DNA from 2 places in the Salinispora sp. CH2A1_6 genome. Region 2 is predicted to be linked to the other one. Evidence: riboswitches for the same ligand, from Rfam matches in the RefSeq annotation. Region 2 holds a riboswitch; the other holds the start of a gene.
What was found. Region 2 has a riboswitch for cobalamin ahead of AC1UKG_RS06915 (energy-coupling factor ABC transporter permease). Riboswitches for the same ligand answer to the same signal wherever they lie in the genome.
Positions count from the first base shown of each region.

Region 1 (6,012 bases), on a different contig from region 2:
GGAGTCAGTCCCAGCCTCGAAGCTGCTGCGCCCCACCGACGGAAACCGCCGAGCGACCATCCCGCGCTCGCACGGTGCGGCTACGCGGACGCCGAGCAGATGGCGGCGATCGGTCGCGCCACATCCACGCCCCGGTGCTACACCCTGGTATTTCGCCACAAAATGACGTGGCAATGGGGCGGGAAGAAACTCTTTTCTAATCTGAACGACGCAGGCCAATACTGCGGTGACCCAAGGAGCGAAGGTCACCGCAGTAGGCACTACCAGGTGAAGGAAATACCTTCAGTGGGCCTTCTACGCCCAGCCAGGGACAGGATCCTCGCAATGCTCCTCGGAGGCATCCAGAACCTTACAGACCTTCACCAATACCGGAGTCTCCTCCGCCAAGTTTCCAGAAACCCACGGGCTGCAGTAGGGGGATGCATGGCCGTGGGTCGTAGCAACCCGATCAGTCTCCCAGGTTCCGGTGGGATTGATGTCCATCCGAACCTCAACCCGCCAGCCGTCGGGGTAATAGTCGCACGCCTGGATCGAATCCCCCGGAATCTCGTCGACCGGGTCGGCATTGAATTTACCGATGCCGATCAGGTTGGCGCCTTCCCAGTACTCCGTCCACACGTCAAGTGACTGGACGCTGGCGTCATCCTGATTTTGCTGGGCAGTGACTTCGGCTTGGGCAACGCCCGGGAAACCCAGGGCGACAGCGAAAGCCGCAATGGCCGCCAGCATCATACGACCCGGCGATCTGGTCACACTCACGTGAACTTCCCCCAATCGGGGGCGACTCCAGCCCACTCGACCCCCGTCGTAGTTAGTGTCGACATAGTTTCACACGATCAGCCCGCACCTCAAGGGGGGCGACATTCATCTCCGTTTTGGAACGCGCCCCGAAGCAGCGCCAGCCTTCCCTATGGCGACAACCAGCACCCAGCCGAGGCTAACGCAACCAGAATCTTCGCCACCTACAGCATAACTGGCGCGACACCGGCGGTGACACCATTATCCCTTTCATTGATTAATACGGGTAAAGGGTAACTTTTCGGGGCGCCCCTACGGTGTGCAGTTCCTCGCCGCCACTGACTTTGGGGGGACGGCCAGCCTTTCCCTGAGATTCGGACCGGCCACGCCCATCTTGTGGAACGGGTGGATGCCGCACCGAGGGTGCGCTCTCGATGGCCAAGCCCGCCGCTGCCCAGGTGCCGGCGATGCCGACGATGCGCGAGGGTGCGGCCTGCACCGCGATCGGCGACGTCATGCACCAGCCACCGGTCTCGCCGCGGACGAGCGCCGCGCCTGTCGGGCTGCGACGAAGGCCCCGGGGGGTGAGGTGGTCTACGGGGTCATCGACGCGGCTGGCCGACGGGGGTAGCCGCCGCGCGGACCAAAGAAGCCGACGCGACGAGAGTACATTTCGATAAACACACGTATGATTATCTCGGCCAACGCAGCTACCTCGTGGCGCACACCGCCGACGGACCAGCCGGGACGGTACCGAGCACGACCGCTGTGCTGCAGCGGGCCGTGGTGTCGAAGCGCGGAGCGGCCGGCGAGTTAGCGGCACCGGGGCGCGGACTCAGCAAGGGCAGCCCGCCAGCAGTCGACCTCGGCGAGCCAGGAGCGCGGCGGCGGCCGATCGGGGGTGCCCGGCGGGCCAGTGGAGGTAGGTCACTCCGCCGGCCCGCCGGGCAGCAACCGGATCAACAGTTGCGCAGCTCGGGAGACTGGTTGAGCAGCTGACCGCGGACGGAGACGAAGCGGCGGTAGGTTTCCGAGTCCACTGCGGAGTGTCGGAACGCCGCGACCCGGTGACAGTTCTGGAAGGCCAGCTTGACGCCGAAGTGACGCTCGAGGCTGGACCGGATGGCATCACTGGCCAGCGCGCGCAGGAGCTGACCCCGCTCCTCCTCGGTCGGCGGCGGGACGACGTTGTCGGCGAACTCGGCGTCGGAGGACGCCAACTCCGCCGCCACCCGGCTGACGGTCTGCCAGGCGTACGGCAGGGAGTCGCGGACGCAGGAGACGAAGGCGTCGTCGTCAACGGGGCCCGACTCGGCGGAGCGCAACAGGTCCGGTGGCACGGTGAGAGACATGATCCTCCTCAGCTGACAATGATCATGGTTTTCATTACCGTTACGTACTGAGCACACCACGCAACGTCCACCGCGTCAATGACGCCACCGGGTGTGGCGCGGTCGGAATCGGCCGATTCGCGCTTCGTGGCGTGCCCACCGCAGCCCGTTTGACAGCGCTGCTCACACCGACTCAGACTGTCGCGACAACTCCACCAACGCGTGTGTGCGGGGGAAGTCCGGTCACAATCCGGCGCTGGCCCGCAACGGTAGGCCGTCGGGATACGTCCCGACGGCGAGCCCGAATACCCGCCACGCTCGCGCACCTCTACCCACCCGTCGTGGCCCACGGGTCGGAGGCCCCGACCCGACGCTGACCAACAGCGGCCGGCCCGGGTTCTGACGACCGCAGGGCGGAAAGGCACTCCTGATGGTCGTGTCCCACCTCCGAAACACCGTCCGCACCCGCGTCGCCGGCCTGCTGGCCGCCGCCGTCGCCGGGATCGCCCTGGCCGCTGTCGAGCCCGCCCCCCAGGCCGCACGCGCCGACGCCTGTGCCGGCACCACGGGCGTCACCGTCGTGATCGACTTCACCGCGTTCGGTGGCGACGTCGAGGTCGCCTGCGCCCCCGGCGACCCGGACACCGGGCTGGCCGCCATCCAGGACGCCGGCTTCGCCGTCGAGGGCACCCTCCGATGGGGACCCGCCTTCGTCTGCCGGCTCGGCGGCCTGCCCACCCCGGATGTCGAGCCCTGCATCGACACCCCGCAGGCCAGCGGATACTGGTCGTACTGGCACGCGCCCCGGGGCGGTGACTGGGAATACAGCGACAAGGGCGTGCTCAACTACGACCCGGCCCCGGGCAGCGTCGAGGGCTGGTCCTACGGCGCCAGCGAGCCGCCGAGCATCCCCGCCCCCTGAGCCACCGCGCCCGGCGGTGTGACCAGTGGCGCATCCGGGCGCTCGTCTCGGCCCTGGCGTCGTCGCACGCACTGGCATCGTCGCGCGCCCGGGCGATACGGTGACGGGCGCCCGGTGCACACCGGGGCACAACTGCATAAGTCCCGCGCGGGGGAAAGCCGGTGCGACGCCGGCGCTGACCCGCAGCCGTGAGCGAGAGAACCCTTTCGCGAGCCGGAATGCCCCGCCCGGGACGAGCGGCTTCCACTGTCGAGGTCTACAGGGTGAAGTCCGGTCCGCCGAGGTCCGTCCACCCCGCTCACCGCAGCACGCGGAGCGGGGTCTTCGTTCCCCGGGGTGCTTGCCGGAGCTCACCGACTCCGCTACGAAAGGCACCCCCTCATGGCCCTGTCCCGACGCCTCGCCACCGGTCTCGGCGCGGCCGCGGCAACCACCCTCGCCGCGGTAGCCGCCGCCCCGCTGACCGTGGTGGCGGCTCCCGACCCGGACCACGCCGCCGCGGCGCGCGCAGCCGCGTCCTGGCTGGCCGACGAGTTCACCGACGGCGTCCTGCCCGGCCCGTTCGCCCCGGAGGACTGGGGGCTGACCATCGACGGCCTCCTCGCGCTCTCCGCCACCGGGGTGGATCCGTCGACCCGGCAGGCGGCGACCGCCCAGATCGCGGCGAACGTACGCACCTACAACAGCTACGACCACTGGGGCATTGAGGGCTTCACCGACGGCGGGGCGACCGCGAAGCTGCTCTACGCCGCCTCCGCCGCCAACGCCGACCCCACCGACTTCGGCGGCTACGACCTACGGACCGAGACCCTGTCGCTGCTCGCCGGAGCGGACACCGACCACCAGCGGGGACGGATCACCAGCCGGACCACCCCGCAGACCGGCGCAGACCCCAGCAACACCTTCGACCAGTCCTTCGCCGTGCTGGGCCTGACCCGCAGCGGCGGCGTCCCGCAGGACGCGGTGGACTTCCTCATCCGACAGCAGTGCGCGGCGGGCGGCTTCCGCCTCTACCCGGACATCGCCGGCGAGCCCTCGCCGTCCTGCGACGAAGAGCCCGACGCCACCCTTGATGTCGACTCGACCGCGATGGCCGTGCAGGCGCTGCTCAGCGCCGCCGAGGCCGGTGCCACCGGCGCGGGCGACGCGGCCGACGCGGGCGCGGACTGGCTGGTATCCCAGCAGCACGCCGACGGATCGTTCGACGACTCCGGACCGACCCCCGGGAAGAACTCCAACAGCACCGGCCTGGCCGGGCAGGCGCTCGCGGCGGCCGGCCGGGACCCGGCAGCCGCCGAGGCGGCGGTGGCGCTGGCCGCGCTCCAACTGACCGCGGCGAACGGCGGGGCGGCTGCCGCGGAGGCGGGTGCCATCGCCTACAACGCCGACGGGCTCGCCGACGCCGTCGCCGACGGCCTCGCCGACGCCGACCGGGACCGGTGGCGTCGGGCCACCGCCCAGGCGCTGCTCGGGCTCGCCCAGGTGCCGCTGGGTCGGATCGGCCTCGACCCACCGCCGACCGGGCAGCCCACCCCGACCGGCACCGCCTCGCCGACCGCGTCACCCACCGCCTCGCCGACCGCCACCGGATCGCCGACACCGACCGGCACCGCCAGCCCGACGCCGAGCGCCACCGGGACCGTCCCGTCGGAGTCACCCTCTGCCACGACCGCGCTGCCGACCAGCAGCGCTCCGGTGACGCCGACGCCGACCACCTCCAGTCTGGGTGGGCTGCCCACCACCGGTGCCGCGATCACCAGCTACGTGCTGCTCGCGGTGTTGCTGCTCGGTGGGGGCGTGGGGCTGCTCATTCTCGGCCGTCGGCGGGCGAATTGAGCCGCCGGACACTCCGCGGCGCGGTGGCCGTCGCCCTGGTCGCCGCCGGCTCGGTGATCGGACCGGGGAGCCCGGCGGCGGCCGCCGGGTCCGCCGGCTACTGCCCGGACGCCTCGGGGGTCACCGTCGTGGTCGACTTCAACGAACTCGGGGGCGGGACCGTGGTCCGCTGCGCCCCGGGCAGCCAGGCCACCGGGCTGGCCGCGCTGAAAAGTGCCGGCTTCCAGATCACCGGCACGCTGCGCTGGGGCGAGGGATTCATCTGCCGGATCGAGGGCAAACCGTCGGCGGACGCGGAGAAGTGTGTCGACACGCCGCCGGCCAGCGCCTACTGGTCGTACTGGCACGCCCCGAACGGGGGCAGCTGGACCTACAGCAACATGGGGGTGCTGAACCGTACGCCCCCGGCGGGAAGCTTCGAGGGCTGGTCGTTCTCCCTCAACCGCGACCCCAACGACGCCCCCCGCCCGGGGATCGCCCCGCGCCGCCCCGCACCGCTGCCGCCACCGCCCACCTCTGCACCGGCACCGCCGGCGAGCGACGTACCGGTGACACCGCCACCGGCGGGCGGGGATGGCGCGCCACCACCCGCCGACAACGGTCAACCGGGTGTCGGCAACCCGGACCAGCCCGGTGCGGCGGACGGCGACCAGCCCGGTGCCGCCGGCGGGCCGACCCAGACCGCTGGCCCGTCGACTTCGGCCACCGCCACGCCGACGGCCAGCGCGGCGGGCCTTCCGTCCCCGGAGACTGCCACCACCTCAGCCCAGCCAGGATCCGCCGACGAGCCCGTGCTGACCGACGCCGTCGCCTCCCGCGAGGAGGGGGGCGTGCCGCTGGGCACGCTGACCGGGGTACTGCTGCTGGCCATACTGACCGCCGGGGGCCTGGTCGCCGCCCGGCGACGGCGGGCCGCCGACCCAGATGACTGACGCCGCGGTGGACCGCTCCACGACCGCCGATCGGTGGTCGGCCCGCTGGTCCGCCTGGCGGCTGCCCCGCGGGCTGCACCCGGGCGCCTGGTGGCTGTGGGCGCTGGGGCTGGCCACCGCGGCCAGCCACACCACCAACCCGCTGGGGCTCACCCTGCTGGTCGCGGTCGCCGCGCTGGTGGTCGTGGCGCGACGCGGGCACGCCCCCTGGGCGCTGGCGTTCCGGATGTACGTCTGGCTCGGCGTGGTGATC
Region 1 is NZ_JBXEDG010000012.1:324,373-330,384, forward strand. Features, by position in the region: gene AC1UKG_RS17055 (hypothetical protein) at 295-759, opposite strand; gene AC1UKG_RS17060 (SCO5389 family protein) at 1,698-2,090, opposite strand; cobalamin riboswitch at 2,276-2,400, shown strand; gene AC1UKG_RS17065 (hypothetical protein) at 2,500-2,991, shown strand; cobalamin riboswitch at 3,143-3,215, shown strand; gene AC1UKG_RS17070 (prenyltransferase/squalene oxidase repeat-containing protein) at 3,373-4,827, shown strand; gene AC1UKG_RS17075 (hypothetical protein) at 4,824-5,759, shown strand; gene AC1UKG_RS17080 (CbiQ family ECF transporter T component) at 5,752-6,012, shown strand, end outside.
Region 1: linked by a shared signal. The riboswitch ahead of AC1UKG_RS17065 (hypothetical protein) and the one ahead of AC1UKG_RS06915 (energy-coupling factor ABC transporter permease) in region 2 are both predicted to bind cobalamin.

Region 2 (6,012 bases):
CGGGGGTCCCGGGCGCGGGAGAGGCCGGTGGGGGCCGCCTCGTTCCGCGTGGTGACGGTGAGCAGGGTGCCGGTGGGCAGGGTGCCGGTGGGCAGGATCGACGGTCGGGAGGACTACCACCGGTAGTCCTCAATATGAATAGTCATATCATTGAGTATGGTTCGGGGGAAGGGCCGGCGACCCGGTGCCGGCCCGCCGAACTCCGTCCTCACCCGGACCGGGAGGTGTGGCCATGGCGCTGCGGCACGCGGTGTTGGCGGTGTTGCTCGATGGGGAGTACAGCGGCTACCAGCTAGCCAAAATCTTCGATGTTTCCTGCTCCAACTTCTGGTACGCGGTACCCCAGCAGCTCTACGCCGAGTTGACCAAGCTGGAACGGGCGGGGCTGATCGCCGGTCGCCAGGTCATCCAGCATGACCGCCCCAACAAGCGGCTGTTCACGGTCACCCCTGCCGGCCTCGCCGAACTGGCCGCCTTCGCCGCCGTGCCGTCGAAGCCGTCGTCGATCCGGGAGGACCTGCTCGTCATGGTCCAGGCCGTGGACCGGCTCGACCCGGCACCGGTCATCGCCCAGCTCGAGGAGCGGGCGGTCATCGCCGCCGCCAAGGTGGAACTCTTCGACCGGACGCTCCGGCAGCTGCGCGGTGACCTGACCGAGGAGACGTTCCTGCGCGAGAGCGACCGGATCGGGTCGTACCTCACCTGCCTGCGGGGGCGTCGCTTCGAGCAGGAGAATCGCGAGTGGTGTGAGCGGGTGGCGGCCCTGCTCCGCGCGCGCGTGCCAGTGTCGCGCTGACCCGCCCGCGCCGGGGTGGCCCTCCACCCAGCCTCCAGCGCGAGCCAGCTGTGGCCGATCCGGTCAGCCCACGCCGGGCAGTATTCGACCAAGCCGGGGCGCCGGGGCGGCGCGGCGTGGAATGGTGAGAGCCATGAAGCGGGACCGGGATGAGGTGTTCGTCGAGTACACAAAGTCGATCTGCCCGGTCTGCAAGGTCGTCGTCGACGGGCAGGTCAACCTCCGCGACGACAAGGTCTATCTCCGTAAGCGCTGTCCGGAGCACGGCCAGTTCGAGGCGTTGGTGTACGGCGACGCGCGGATGTACCTCGACAGTGCCCGATTCAACAAGCCCGGCACGATCCCGCTGACCTTCCAGACCGAGGTGCGCGACGGCTGCCCGGCGGACTGCGGTCTGTGCCCGGAACACAAGCAGCACGCCTGCCTGGGCATTATCGAGGTCAACACCGGCTGCAACCTCGACTGCCCGATCTGCTTCGCCGACTCCGGTCACCAGCCCGATGGGTACGCCATCAGCCTCGCGCAGTGTGAGCGGATGCTCGACGTCTTCGTGGCGAGTGAGGGCGAGGCCGAGGTGGTGATGTTCTCCGGCGGAGAGCCCACCATCCATCGGCAGATCCTGGACTTCGTTGACGCCGCACAGGCCCGCCCGATTCGGGCGGTCAATCTGAACACCAACGGAATCCGGCTCGCCAGCGACCGGGCGTTCGTGGCAGCGCTCGGCGAGCGGAACCGTCCCGGTCGGGCGGTCAACATCTATCTGCAGTTCGACGGGTTCGACGAGCGAACACACCGGGAGATCCGCGGTCGGGACCTGCGCGAGATCAAGCAGCGAGCGTTGGACAACTGCGCCGAGGTCGGCCTGACCGTCACCCTGGTGGCCGCGGTCGAACGGGGGCTCAACGAGCACGAACTCGGTGCCATCATCAGCCACGGCCTCGCGCACCCGGCGGTGCGCAGCGTCTCGTTCCAGCCGGTCACCCACTCCGGCCGACACACGCCCTTCGACCCGCTGACCCGGCTGACCAACTCCGACATCATTCACCTCGTCGCGCGGCAGCGACCCGACTGGTTCCGGGCCGAGGACTTCTTCCCGGTGCCGTGCTGCTTTCCGACCTGCCGGTCGATCACCTATCTGCTCACCTCGGGCACGCCCGGCGCCGAGGACTTCGCGGTGGTGCCGATTCCCCGGCTGCTCGATGTTGCCGAACACCTCGACTACGTCGCCAACCGGGTGGTGCCAGACCCCGCTGTCCGAGAAGCGCTGGAGAAGCTCTGGTCGGCGTCGGCTTTCATGGGCACCGACACGACCAGCGCGCGCCTCGCCCAGACTGCCGCGGCGCTGGACTGCGCCGACGCCTGCGGCGTCAACCTACCCGAGGCGGTGGCGAATCTGACCGACCGGGCCTTCATGATCGTGATCCAGGACTTCCAGGACCCGTACACCCTCAACGTGCGGCAGCTGATGAAGTGTTGCGTCGAGGAGATCACTCCGGACGGCAGACTGATTCCGTTCTGCGCCTACAACTCGGTCGGCTACCGGGAACAGGTCCGCGAGCAGATGTCCGGGGTGCCGGTCGCCGACGTGGTGCCCAACGCACTCGCGCTGCGCTCAATGATCACCGATTCCCCGTACGGGTCCAAGGTCGCCCAGCGTTCCGACGGCATCGCCGGCGGGCGGCGGGTGGCACCGGACGCCACCAACGTCGGGCGGCGGATCCGGTGACGACGGGTGAGCCCGCGGCGTACCCGAAGGGTTGCTGCGCCGCGGTCTACGGTTCGGACCTGGTCGCCCTGCTCCTCGGCGAGGCGTACCATCCCGGTGGCTCGTCGCTGACCCGCCGACTCGCCGCCCGACTGGCGCTGACCAGCGGTGAACGTGTGCTCGACGTGGCGAGCGGACGGGGTGCCAGCGCGCTGCTGCTGGCGTCCGAGTACGGCTGCACGGTGACCGGTGTGGACCTCGCCGGTCCCAACGTCGCGGCGGCCACCCGGGGAGCCCGGTCCGTTGGGCTCGCCGACCAGGTGCGGTTCCGGCAGGGAGACGCCGAGCGGCTGGGGGTCGACTCACACTCGGTTGACGTGGTGGTCTGCGAATGCGCTTTCTGCACCTTCCCCGACAAGCCCACCGCAGCGGGGGAGCTGGCCCGGGTACTGGTCCCGGGTGGTCGACTGGGGTTGGCCGACGTCGTCGCCGTCCCCGACCGGTTGCCCCCCGAACTGAAAGGGTTGGGCGCGTGGATCGCCTGCGTTGCCGATGCGCGCCCGCTCGACGAGTACGTCGCCCTGCTGGCCGGCGCGGGGCTGACGACAACCCACACCGAACGGCGCGACCCCGCCGTCACCACGATGATCGACCAGATCGAGGCGCGCCTGACCGTGCTGCGGCTGACCGCTGCGGATCAGGCGGCGGCGCTCGGCCTGGACTTCGCCCGGGCCCCGGCGGTCCTGGCCGCGGCCCGGGCCGCGGTCGCCGACGGTGTGCTCGGCTACGCCCTCCTGACCGCCAGGAAACCGGGCTCTGGCCTGGGCTGAACGTCTCGGCTCGGGCCGGAGCAACGGCGTTCGGTTCGCGGCGACCGGCGGAGGCGGGTACCGATCGGCGTGAGCCGACAGCTTGCCGTCAGGGCGGGCGCCCGATAGCCTCTCGCCGTCAAGGTGCACGGGAAGCCGGTGAAAGACCGGCGCGGCCCTCGCCACTGTGACCGGGTAGTGATCTCTGACTATGCCACTGGGCCCCGCCAGGCCTGGGAAGGCTGGAGTGAACGTCGATCCGGAAGCCAGGAGACCGGCCTTGACACGGATCTCATCCACGAGGTGCTGGAAGGGAAGGTCATTCGATGCATATCGCCGAGGGGTATCTCCCTCCGGAACAGGCGGCGGCATGGTTCGTCGTGTCCGCGCCATTCGTCGTCCACGGGAGCCGGGCCCTGGTCCGGCAGGTCCGTGCAGATCCAGAATCGAAACTGCTGCTCGGGGCAGCCGGTGCCTTCACCTTCGCGCTGTCCGCATTGAAGATCCCGTCGGTGACCGGGTCGAGCTCCCACCCGACCGGCACCGGGCTGGGGGCGGTGCTGTTCCGACCGCCGGTGATGAGCGTGCTGGGCGGCATCGTGCTGTTGTTCCAGGCGCTGCTGCTGGCCCACGGCGGGCTGAGCACCCTGGGCGCGAACATCTTCTCGATGGCGATCGTCGGCCCGTGGGTAGCGTATGGGAGCTACACAGTGGTCCGTCGCGCTGGTGGCGGCCTGGGCCCGGCGGTGTTCGCCGCTGCGGCCCTGGGCAGCCTGGCAACGTACGGGGTCACCGTCGTCCAGTTGGCCCTGGCGTTCCCCGACCCGATGTCCGGCATCGTCGGTGCGTTGGCGAAGTTCGGCGGGATCTTCGCCGTGACCCAGATCCCACTGGCGATCAGCGAGGGACTGCTGACCGTGCTGGTGGTCCGCCTGCTGAGTCGGACCAGCGGGGATGACCTGCGTCGGCTCGGCCTGCTGCGCCCGGCGGCGGAGGTACGGGTATGAGGCGCTTCTCCTTGGTCAACCTGCTACTGCTGCTCGCGGTGCTGCTCCTGGCGGTGGTGCCGCTGGCGTTCGGCCTCGGGTCGGGGGAGGAACCCTTCTCCGGGGCGGACGCCCTTGCCGAGCAGGCCATTGTGGACGACCACCCCGACTACCAGCCATGGTTCTCACCGATCTACGAGCCGCCGTCGGCCGAGCTGGAGTCGGCGTTCTTCGCCCTCCAGGCCGCGCTCGGGGCCGGTCTGCTCGGCTACTGCTTCGGTGTTGCCCGGACCCGGCAGCGGCTGCGCGACGCTGCCGGCCGGCAGCGCGGCTAGCGTGTTCGCCCTCGACATCGCCGCGCACACCGGGCCCTGGCGAAATCGGCACCCCGCCGAGAAGGCGCTGCTCGCGCTCGGGCTGCTGATCTGCGCGGTGGCCCTGCCCGCCTGGCCCGGCGCGCTCCTGTCCGGTGGTGCGGCGGTGGTGCTGCTGGCCGCCGCACGGGTACCACTGGTCGTGGTGCTGCGGGCGGCCCGGGTGCCGCTGCTTTTCGTGGTCACGTCGACGGTTCCGTTACTGGTGTCGATGCCGGCTCCGGCCCGACTGGCCATCGACCCCGCCAGCCTGCCGGTGGCGGCGCAGACCGCGGGCCGTTCCGTGGCGGCGTTGACCTGTCTGTTGCTGTTCACCGCCACCACACCGTTGTCGGATGTCCTGCCACGACTGCACCGGCTGGGGATCCCTCCGGCGGTGACCGAGGTTGCCGCGCTGACGTACCGGATGCTCTTCCTGCTGGTGGAGAGCGTGCGTGCGGTCCGGCAGGCGCAGGCGGCCCGGCTTGGCTTCCGTACCTGGCGGACCGCCTACCGCTCCCTGGCCGGTCAGGCGGGGGCGGTGTTCGTCCGGGCGATGCACCGGGCGCGGCGGCTGGAGGAGGGACTGGCGGTGCGGGGCTACACCGGTTCACTCGCCGTGCAGGTGGCGGCCCGTCGGGTGTCGGTGCCGTTCGTCGCGGCGACCGCGATGCTGCTTGGCGCGATCGTTACTTTCAGTGCTGGATTGGTGTCCCCTTGGTGAACGCCCCACTGCTGGAGTTCGACGACGTCAGCTTCGCCTACCAGCCGCGTCGGCCGATCCTGGCCCGGGTCGACCTTCGGGTCGACCCGGGGCAGCGGTTGGCCGTGCTGGGCCCGAACGGTGGCGGCAAGACCACGCTGTTCCGGCTGGCGGCCGGCGCGCTGCGGCCCGCCGGGGGCCAGGTCGCTGTCGGCGGCATCCCGGTCCGGTATACCCGGGCCGGCCTACGGGAGCTGCGGCAGCAGGTGCAACTGGTGGTGCAGGACCCGGACGACCAGCTCTTCTCCGCCAACGTCCGGCAGGATGTCTCCTTCGGGCCGGTCAACCTGGGGCTCCCGGCCGAGCAGGTTCGGCGGCGCTGCGACGCGGCGCTGGCGGCGCTCGGTGTGTCGGCGATCGCTGAGCGGCCCACCCATCTGCTCTCCTACGGCCAGCGCAAACGGGTGGCCATCGCCGGTGCGGTGGCGATGCACCCGCGGCTGCTCATTCTCGACGAACCGACCGCCGGGCTTGACCCAGCCGGGGTGGAAGCACTGCTGCGTACCCTGGACGACCTGCACACAGCGGGTACGACGGTGGTGCTCTCCACCCACGATGTCGACCTCGCCTTCCGCTGGGCGGACGCGGTGGCGGTGGTCG
Region 2 is NZ_JBXEDG010000003.1:451,424-457,435, forward strand. Features, by position in the region: gene AC1UKG_RS06900 (PadR family transcriptional regulator) at 233-796, shown strand; gene AC1UKG_RS06905 (radical SAM protein) at 930-2,522, shown strand; gene AC1UKG_RS06910 (methyltransferase domain-containing protein) at 2,519-3,331, shown strand; cobalamin riboswitch at 3,436-3,607, shown strand; gene AC1UKG_RS06915 (energy-coupling factor ABC transporter permease) at 3,637-4,317, shown strand; gene AC1UKG_RS06920 (energy-coupling factor ABC transporter substrate-binding protein) at 4,314-4,631, shown strand; gene cbiQ (cobalt ECF transporter T component CbiQ) at 4,633-5,373, shown strand; gene AC1UKG_RS06930 (energy-coupling factor ABC transporter ATP-binding protein) at 5,370-6,012, shown strand, end outside.